One region of the Micromonospora sp. WMMD735 genome, then DNA from elsewhere that is predicted to be linked to it. Evidence: riboswitches for the same ligand, from Rfam matches in the RefSeq annotation. Region 1 holds a riboswitch; each other region holds the start of a gene.
The links. A riboswitch is a leader RNA that binds a small molecule or an ion and turns the genes downstream of it on or off. The one in region 1 is predicted to bind cyclic di-AMP.
Positions count from the first base shown of each region.

Region 2: another riboswitch for cyclic di-AMP. It lies ahead of ACN268_RS31430 (C39 family peptidase); the one in region 1 lies ahead of ACN268_RS24790 (coiled-coil domain-containing protein).
Region 3: another riboswitch for cyclic di-AMP. It lies ahead of ACN268_RS14295 (coiled-coil domain-containing protein); the one in region 1 lies ahead of ACN268_RS24790 (coiled-coil domain-containing protein).

Region 1 covers NZ_JBMHMJ010000002.1:5,670,469-5,673,732, forward strand. Annotated here, with positions in the region: gene ACN268_RS24785 (carbonic anhydrase) at 1-562, shown strand, start outside; gene ACN268_RS24790 (coiled-coil domain-containing protein) at 705-1,730, opposite strand; cyclic di-AMP (ydaO/yuaA leader) riboswitch at 1,734-1,865, opposite strand; gene ACN268_RS24795 (YibE/F family protein) at 2,032-3,264, opposite strand, start outside.
Region 2 covers NZ_JBMHMJ010000002.1:7,249,192-7,252,455, reverse strand. Annotated here, with positions in the region: gene ACN268_RS31435 (CDP-glycerol glycerophosphotransferase family protein) at 1-843, shown strand, start outside; gene ACN268_RS31430 (C39 family peptidase) at 977-1,825, opposite strand; cyclic di-AMP (ydaO/yuaA leader) riboswitch at 2,097-2,241, opposite strand; gene ACN268_RS31425 (hypothetical protein) at 2,957-3,264, opposite strand, start outside.
Region 3 covers NZ_JBMHMJ010000002.1:3,393,562-3,396,825, reverse strand. Annotated here, with positions in the region: gene ACN268_RS14300 (SRPBCC family protein) at 5-472, shown strand; gene ACN268_RS14295 (coiled-coil domain-containing protein) at 580-1,638, opposite strand; cyclic di-AMP (ydaO/yuaA leader) riboswitch at 1,643-1,774, opposite strand; gene ACN268_RS14290 (cation diffusion facilitator family transporter) at 1,940-2,854, opposite strand; gene ACN268_RS14285 (HelD family protein) at 3,000-3,264, opposite strand, start outside.

The DNA.
Region 1 (3,264 bases):
CTTCGCCGTCATCGTCGGCTGCTCCGACTCCCGGCTCGCCGCCGAGATCATCTTCGACCGGGGTCTCGGCGACCTCTTCGTGGTCCGGACCGCCGGGCACACCGCCGGGCCCGAGGTGCTCGGCAGCGTCGAGTACGCGGTCACGGTGCTCGGCACCCCGCTGGTGGTGGTCCTCGGGCACGACTCGTGCGGTGCGGTGCAGGCGGCCCGGGACACGGCCCGCACCGGCACCCAGCCCCCGGGGCACCTCTACTCGGTGGTCGCCGCCGTCGGGCCGAGCCTGCGTCGCGCGGCCCAGCAGGGGGTGCACGACATCGACGGGATCGTCGACATCCACATCGCGCAGACCGTCGAGGTGCTGCTCGGCAACTCGCCGGTGATCGCCGCCGAGGTGGCCGCCGGTCGGTGCGCGGTGGTCGGCATGTCCTACCGCCTCGCCGCCGGCGAGGTCCACCAGGTCGCCCCGGCCCCCGAGCCCGCCGCCGTGCTGTCCGAGCCCGCCGCCGCGGTGCCCGCACCGGCCGTGCCGGCCGGTGCCGCGTCGGCACCCGTCGCCTCCTGACCCGCACCGGTCACGACGAAGGCCGCCCGGCTCAGCCGGGCGGCCTTCGTCGTGCGTGGCCCGAACAACTCATCGGGGCCGGTGGCGCGGCGTCCAGGAACCCGGACACCGCACCATCGCCGCCGTGGTGTCGAAACGGTCGCTACAGCAGTGACACGTGGACGTGGTCGGTGTGGTCGGACGGTCCCGAGTACGAACTCCAGCCGTTGGCCGGGAACCAGATCTGCCGGTTCCAGATCACGTAGTAGATGCCCAGCCGGTCCGAGTTGCGGATCAGGAACGCGGCGAGGTTGTTGCCGTACATCCGGGTGTCGTTGTTGTGCCACGGGCTGAACCCGCTCTTCTGCAACGACCAGTCGCACGCCCTGCCCTTGGGGTGCTCCCACGGCCCACCGGGGCGGTAGCAGCCGACGAACCGGTTGAACCCGGCCCGCTTGACCTCCTTGTACATGTGCAGCGTGCGCGGGGTGATGCAGCCGGACGTGGTCGGGTCGTTCTCGCTGCACGACTCGCCACGCCAATCGCCGTCGGCGGTCTGGCCGGGGGCGACGCGGGCCACCGGGGACGTCGCGTCGACCAGGCCGCCGGTGAAGCCCCGGCCGCCGACCAGGGCCAGCGCCTTGTCGGCCTCGGTCTTCTTCTTGGCCATCAGGTTGGTCTGCTTCTGCTGCTCCCGGACCTCGGCGTCGACGGCGAGCTTGGCCTGCTCGGCCCGGGTCTTGACCTTGTTGACCTCGGCCAGCTTGCCGGCGTTGACCATGTTCAGCTCGTCCAGGGCGGCGGCCCGGCGGACGAAGGCGTCCGGCGCGTCGCTCTCCAGCAGCGCGGCGACCGCGCCGACCCGACCGGTCCGGTACGACTGGGCGGCGATCTCGGTGACCTGCGGGGCCAGCGCCGCCAGCTCCTGCTCCGCCTTCTCCACCTCGATGGCGTATTCGAGCTGGCGCTTCTTGGACTTCTCCAGCCGGGTCTTCGCCGCCGAATACTCCCGGTTGGTGGCCTCGATGACGTCGGTGAGGAGCTTCGGCTCGTCGTCCTCCTCGTGCCCCGAGGGGGTGGGCGCGTTGGGCGCGGCCGTCGCGGGGGCGGCGGCCGGTCCGGCGACGATCGCCAGGGCGGCGAGTACGGCCACTGCCGGCGTCAACCAGCGGCGTAGGGGTGCCGTCACAGTTTTCCCTTCCGTCGACCGCCGACCGGGTTAGCTGACGGGTTCGGGACGGAAGTGGCCCCTACCGCTGGCGCGGATTCACCCCAGGTGCTCGGTTCCCCGGCTCGCCGTACGGCGATTGGGCGGTGGCACCGCTGGCGCCGGTGGGCGCCTTCGGCGGTGACCGGCAGCGAGGTTACCCGAGAGTCGTACCGGGGATCTACGCCCGCAACCCGACCAAATGAGTATTTTCCCGATAGCGAGGGGTAATCAGTGACGCGACCGACAGCCGCGACCTCGCCTCCGGTCACGCAGCGCAGTGTCACCATGCGGTGTCCGTGCTCCTTTCCGGGTCCGGCCACCGTGCGGGGGCCGGGGTGGACGGTGCACCGTGCCGGGGCGCGCTCAACGCCTCCAACGCCTCGGCACGGTCGGGGGTGGGACGTGGGGTGGGTGGCGGCCCGGCCGTACCGGCGTCGGCCGGTCCCCGCCCGGCGGTCACGACCAGCGCGGCCAACCCGGTGGTCAGCGGCACCGCCGCCACCAGGCCGAGGGTCGCCACCGCGCTGCGGACGATCTCCTGGGCCAGGAACTCGCTGGTGAGGATCTGGCTCACCGGGCGGCTGTCGGCGGTGAGCAGGAGCAGCAACGGCAGCGACGCGCCCGCGTACGCCAGCACGATCGTGTTGACCGTGGACGCGATGTGCGCCCGGCCGACCCGGGTCGCCGCCCGGTAGAGCTGCAACCGCGACAGCCCCGGGTTGGCGTGCGCCAGCTCGGTGACGGTGGCTGCCTGGGTGACCGTGACGTCGTCCAGGACACCGAGCGAACCGATGATGATCCCGGCCAGCAGCAGGCCGTGCAGGTCCACGTCACGCTGGTACATCGACAGCGTGGTGGCCTCCTCGCTGCCGTACCCGGTCAGGTGGGTGGCGGCGGTGGCCAGCGTGCCCAGCACGCCGGTCAGCACCAGGCTGCCCAACGTGCCCAGCACCGCCACCGAGGTCTGCGCGGTGATCCCGTGGGTCAGGTACAGCACCACGAACATGATCAACGCGGCGCCGGTGACCGCGATCGGCAGCGGCGCGCCCCCGGCGGAGATGCCCGGCACCACGAAGGTCAACAGGATGGCGAAGCTGGCCCCGAGACCGGCCAGGGCGGCCAGCCCGCGTAGCCGGCCGAATGCCACGATCGCCGCCGCGAACAGGGCGACCAGCCAGAGCAGCGGCATGCCCCGCTGGTGCTCGGCGATGTGGTAGCTGCTCGCCGACGGATCGCTCGGGTCGGCCAGCGCGACGAGCACCACCTCGTCGCCGACCGCCACCGTCGGCGCTCCCGGCCCCGACGGCACCGGCGTCTGCACCTCACGGCCCGCGTCCGGCCCCTGCTCGACGGCGACGGTCACCGTCCCGCACGGCCCGTCGGCCACCCCGGAGGGGCCGTCGGGGGTCTGCGGCGCGGGCGGGCACGGCTCGGTCACCACCCGGGTCACCGTGCCGTGGTGGCGGGGCACCTGCTCGCCCTGGTCGATCTTCGGGGTCGCGCCGGGCCAGAG
Region 2 (3,264 bases), 1.6 Mb from region 1:
CACGTGCAACTGCACCACGGCGACAGCGACAAGGCCCCCAGCGCCAACCCGGTCTCGGCCATCTTCGACAAGATCTTCGTGGCCGGTCCGGCGGCGATCGAGCGGTACGCGCGGGCCGGCGTGGAGATCCCCGCCGAGAAGTTCGTCGTGGTCGGCCGCCCCCAGGTCGAGGCCATCGAGGTACGCGGGGAGGCCCGCCCGTCGGCCGCCCCGACCGTGCTCTACACCCCCACCTGGACCGGCCACCACGCCGACGCCAACTACTGCTCGTTGCCGGTGGCCGAGCCACTGCTGCGCAGGCTGCTCGACCGGGGGGCCACGGTGATCCTGCGGGCCCACCCGTACACCGGGCAGAACCCGGCCTCGGCCCGGCAGCTGGCCCGGCTCACCGAGCTGCTCGCCGCCGACCGGACCCGTACGGGCCGGCAGCACCTGTGGGGTGCGGCGGCCAGCCGCGAGCTGAGCCTGACCGACTGCGTCAACCGCTCCGACGCGCTGGTCTCCGACGTCTCCGGGGTCATCTCCGACTACCTCTACTCGGGCAAGCCGTACGCGGTGACCGACCTGGGCGTCGACGGCGACGAGTTCCTGGACCGATTCCCGCTGGCCCGCTCCGGTTACGTGCTGCGCCGGGACATGGCCAACCTCGACGAGGTGCTGACCGGCCTGCTGGACACCGACCCGCTGGCGGCGGCCCGGTGGGACACCCGCCGCCGCTACCTGGGCGACTTCCCCGCCGACGCGTACGCCGACGGTTTCCTCGACGCCGCCCGCCGGGAGTTGGAGCCGGGCTGGACCCCGCCGACGCCCCGGACCGCCACGGTCCTCTCCCCCCGGGCCTGAGCCGGCGGTGCCCGACGCCTATCGGGGCGGTGTCGCGGTATCCGAGTCCGCTGACACCGCTGTATCGGCCCTATGACGAGCACCGCCCCGGCCACCCGTGGTCGGGGCGGCCGGGGCGGGTGGGGTGGGTCGGTCAGGCGGAGTAGCCCCGGGTGGCGATCCAGTTCGCCAGGGTGGTCACGCTGACCCAGTAGGCCGGCAGCGACGGGTCGGCCGAGTCGGCGACCCGCACGGTGCGGCCGTTGTCCCGGTAGCCCACGGCGGCGACGTAGTGGCCGCCGGGGAAGGAGTGCCAGCCGCCGTCGAGGTCGGTGGCGTCCCCGGCCACGTTCGCGACCACGGCCCGCCGGTCGGTGACCGCCGCGACCACGTCGGCCCGCAGCCGCTCGATCTGCGCGTCACTCGGGGTCCCGGCGAACATCCGGGTCCGGTACGGGTCCCCCTTGACCACGGCGTTGAGTACCCGGGTGGTGTCCTCGGCCGAGTTGGTGCCCATCTCGGTGGTGCCCAACTGGGCGGCGAGGGCGTCCTGGCCGCGCTCGATGCCGGCGGCGCTGAGCGCGTTGCGTACCGCCGCCGGGCCGCAGTAGTAGTAGGTGATCTGGGCCTGGTAGTCGTAGCGCAGGACCTTCGACGACGGGGGCTTCGGGGTCGCCCTGCGGGTCAGGTCCGGGTCGGCGGTGGCGCGGGCCTTGGCCCGGGTGACCCGCGGCGACGGGGTGGGGCTCGCCGACGGGCTGGTCGAGGGGGTGGCCGACGGGCCGGCCGGGGCGGGGACGGCGACCCGGGCCTGGGCGCGGCTGGCGACGTCGTCGAGGCGGGGGGCGGTCTCGGCAACGGCGGTGGCGTGCTGGTCGGTCGGGGCGTCGTCGACCCCGGCGGCCAGGGCGGTGCCGCCGGCGACCAGGACGAGGACCGCCGCCGAGCCGACGACCATCCGGTACGGGCGCTGGGCGCCCAGCCGGCGGAGCTGACGCTTCATGTGGTGCTTCACGGGGTGTTCCTCCACGGGGCGAGGCGGCCGGGCACGCCGGACCGGCACGTGGCGGGTACGCCACGCGCGGATCGGGTGTTCGGACGCTCGTTCGGCAGGGACCGCCCGACGGGAGCCGGACGGATCGGCGGGTCGCCCGACCGGGGTCGGGCGGCGGGGTGGACGGCCGGGTCAGCGCGTCAGGCGCGACGGTCCGGCGGCACCCCGGCACCGAGGTGGAGGAACCACCGAGGGGTGGGGTCATGCTGCACGAGGATGAAACTCCTTCCGCTGCCGCCGACCGGGTTAGCTGACGGATTCGGGCGGGAAGATCGCCCTACCCCGGGCCGTGGCCCGGAGATTCACCCCAGGTGGTGCGTGTGGGTCCCCGGTTCGTGCCGTGCACGATTGAGCGGGTCGGCGCGGCGTCGCCTCCTGCGATCGGAAACCGCACCGGACCGCAGCGACACTACTGGCCGCCCTTCCCTCCCGCCAAGCCCCGTGACCTGCGTAAACATCGCCGGGTCGGCCGATTTGCGGGGCAGTCGGGCAGCGGGGGTGCGGGCCGGGGACGAATGGCCGTCGGGGCTCGACAGGGCCGTGACCGGACAGCCGACCCGCAACCTCCGATGATCATCGGAGTCGATGTGACCGAGTGTGACGGGGTGTCCGGTTCCGCCGGGACGTGACCGCACCCACACCGGCCTGGATAACAATTCGGTCCCCGGGACCCCCGGTCCCCCGGTCTCCCCGGTCCCCCGGTCCCCCGGTCCGCGCGGCCCCGGGCAGGACCACCGCCCGCAACGGGACCGCAGGGGCGGGGGCACGGCATCCGCAACGGGGCCGAGGTCGTGGGGTCAACGCGGCACGGACACCGCCATCTGCGCGTCGTTGTGTCGATCGCCCCGGGCCGGACCGGACCGGGCCGGACCGGGCCAGGCCGGACCGGGCCAGGCCAGGCCAGGCCAGGCCGGACCGGGCCAGGCCAGGCCAGGCCAGGCCGGACCGGGCCGGGCCAGGCCAGGCCAGGCCAGGCCGGACCGGGCCAGGCCAGGCCGGACCGGGCCAGGCCAGGCCAGGCCGGACCGGGCCAGGCCGGACCGGACCTCGTCCGGTCCGGGAGCGGTGGTCCCGGGGCGGTCAGCCGACCCGGGCCGGGTGCCAGCGGGTGGCTTGCGTGAGGCGGGTCGCCGCCGACGTCGCGGTACGGGGCCGCGGGACCCGGCCCGGCCGCACCCGCTGCGTCGCCGCGTACGCCTCGGCGGCCAGGGAACGGGCGGCCTCGGCGGCCAGCTCGGCGTCCCGCCACGCGACGCTCTCCCGCCAGGCCGCCGCCCGGTACGCCGCACGCCGGTCCTCCCGGACCGCCCGGGCCAGCATCACCTCGTGCTCGACGGGGTGCCGGCGCGGGTCCCAGCCGTCGCGGTGCGCGAAGACGTCCCGCAGCC
Region 3 (3,264 bases), 2.3 Mb from region 1:
CCCGGTGGTCCGGCGGGAGAGCTTCAGCTACACGGTGCAGGCGCACTGCTCACCGGCCGACGCGATGGCGCTGCTGAGCGACCTGTCCCGGCAGGAGGAGTTGCATCCCCTGATCGTCCGGGTGCGCCGGCTGCCCGCCCGGCCGGGTGCCCTGGCCAGCTACGCGATCACCGACCGGCTGGAGCTGGGCCCGCTGCGGTTCCCCGTCACCTACCAGGCCGACGTGCTGCTGGCCGGTGACGACGAGATCGTGACGGTGGCCCGCCAGCAGCCCGGCACCACCGTGCGTAACCACACGCGGTTGCGGATGGAGGGTGACCTGCTGCGGATCGACGTGGAGATCACCCTCGCCGCGCCGGCCCCGCTGTTCGGCTACGCCTTCCGGCAGGCCCGCGCCGCCCACCTGGGGTTGGCCAGCCGACTCGGCGCGGTCCTGGACGGCCGGGCCGGCGACCCGCCACCCGCCGGCTGACCACCGCCGGCACCTGGGCCGCCCGGCCCGGTCGGCACCCGACCCGCCTGTTGCGGCCGGGCCGTGGTCCGGTGGTCCGCCCGCGTCGGACGGACCACCGGGTCGGCTCAGATCATCGACAGGTGTACGTGGTTGGTGTGGTCGCTGGACGGGTCCCCGTTGCCCCCGCTGTACGCCTTCCACCCGCTGCTCGGCAGCCAGATCCGCTTGAACCAGATCACGTAGAGCACACCGAGCCGGTCGGCGTTGCGGATGAAGTACGCGGCGAGGTTGTTGCCGTACGTCCGGTCGCCGCCACTGGCCACCCCGCCGAAGCCGCCCTTCTGGGCGGCGAAGTCGCACGCCCGGCCCTTGGGGTGCTCGCCGGAGCCGCTGGGCCGGTAGCAGGAGACGTACCTGGTGAAACCGGCGGCCTTGGCCTGGTTGAGGGCGTTGAGCGTGCGCGGGGTGATACAGCCGTTGGCCGGCGTCGGGTCGTTGACGCTGCACGACTCGGACGGCCAGGAGCCGTCGGAGTTGCGGGGCGCCCCCTTGGCGTTGCTGGTGGACGTGCCGTCGGAGCTGCCGGAGTCGCGGGAGGTGGAGGTCGGCTTGTCGGCGGCGGCCACCGCCAACGCCCGCTCGGCCTGCTCCTTGCGCTTGCCCATGGTGGCGACCTGCTTGCGCTGTTCGGTGATCTCCCGGGTGACCGCCGCCCGGGTCCGGGTGGCCTGGTCCCGGGTCTCGATCATCGTGCGCAGTTCCTGGTCCTCCCGGGTGGCGACCGTCTCCAGCGCCGCCGCGCGGTCCAGGAAACCGCTCGGGGTGTTGCTGTTGAGCAGGGCGGACATCGGCCCGAGCCGGCCGGTGCGGTAGGCCGCTCCGGCGATCTCGCCGACCTTGGCGGTCTGCGTGACCAGTTGCCCCTCGATGGTCTTGAGCTGCGCGTCGAGTTCCTGCTGGCGCTTGGTGGAGCGCTCCAGGGCGGCCTTGGCCTCCAGCCAGCCCTTGCTGGCCGCGTCGAGCTGGTCGCGCAGCGCCGGGGTGCCGCCCTCGTCGTCGTCGCCGGGGGCGGCGAGCCGGGTGGTGGGCGCGGCGGCGGCCGGGGTGAACGGCGCGGCCGACACGCCCAGGGCCAGGGCCGTGACGACTGCGGCCAGCAGCCGTGTGGTGGTGCGTACGTGCATGCGGATGTCCTTCCGTCAGCCGCCGACCGGGTTAGCTGACGGGTTCGGGACGGAAGATCCCTACCGCTTGCGCGGATGCACCCCAGGAACGTGGTTCCCCGGTTCGCCCGGGCGGGCGATTAGGCGGCGGCCTCTGCCTGGCGGAGACCGGGGCCGAGCCTACCGGTACGCGTGTGACGCCTGCCTACCTCGTGACTGAGGGTACGAGAGTGAATACTCTCAAATGGTTCAAACGACGCAAATTTCCGTGATCTCTGTGCGGGAGTACCCGGCGGGGCTGACTGTCCGGCCCAGGGTGGGGTCACCAGTGGGCGGGGCCGCACGCGCCGGGGCTCGCTCCGGGCTCGACCTGGAGGGTGGCGTGCTCGATGTGGAAATCCTCCCGCAGGGCGCCCCGGGCGGCCGCCAGCACCGTGCCGACCTCGGCGTCACCGGCCAGGGTGAGGTGGGCCGAGGCGACGTCCATGCCGGAGGTGAGCGTCCAGACGTGCAGGTCGTGCACCTCGGCGACCCCGGGCACGGCGGTCAGCCGGTCGTGCACGGCGGTCACCGGCAGGTGCTCCGGAGCGGCCTGGACCAGGATGCGCACCGCCGCCCGGCCGAGCCGCCAGGTGCGGGGCAGGATGAACACGCCGATCGCCACGGCGACCAGCGGGTCGGCCCACCACCAGCCGGTGCCGGCGATCAGCAGCGCCGCCACGATCACTCCGACCGAGCCGAGCAGGTCACCGAGCACCTCCAGGTACGCCCCGCGCAGGTTGATGCTCTCCTTGGCACCCTCCCGCAGCAGGCCGAACGCGACGATGTTGGCGAGCAGGCCGAGCACCGCCACCACCAGCATCGGGCCGGCCAGCACCTCGGGTGGCTCGCCGAACCGACGGACCGCCTCGATCAGCACGTAGACCGCCACCCCGCTGAGCAGGACGGCGTTGGCCAGGGCTGCGAGCACCTCCAGCCGGTAGAGGCCGAAGGTGCGCTGCGGGTCCCGGGCGGCCCGCCGGGTGGCGGTGATCGCGGCCAGCGCCATCCCGATGCCGAGCACGTCGGTGAACATGTGCCCCGCGTCGGAGAGCAGGGCCAGCGAACCGGTGCCGAAGGCGGCCACCGCCTCGACCACCATGAGCACGGCGAGCAGCCCGAACGCCGCCCAGAGCCGGCCCCGGTGCCGGTGCGCGGCGTTGCTCACCGTCGCGCTGTGGTCATGACCTGCGCCCACGTCCACACCTTCCGTCGCCGTCGGGACCACCGTCGCCGTCGCGGACCACCGTCGCCGTCGCGGACCCGCTCCAATCTATGCTCACATCGCTATGTGTGCAAGTGACGGTCGGACGTCCGGCCGGGTGGGCCGGGGTGCCGGTCGGTCAGCCGGTCGGTTCGACGGTGGTGAGGCGCTGGGTCGCCCGGGACAACGCCACGTAGAGCGTCCGTACCCCGGAGCCCGGATCGGCCCGGATCTCGCCGGGGCAGACCAGTACCACCCCGTCGTACTCCATGCCCTTGGCCTGGAGGCTGGTCACCACCTGCAGGCGCGCCCCGCCCCGGTCGCCCAACCAGCCGGCGACCTCGTCCCGGCGGGGCACCGGGGTGATCACGCCGACCGTCCCCGCCACCTCGGCCAGCAACGCG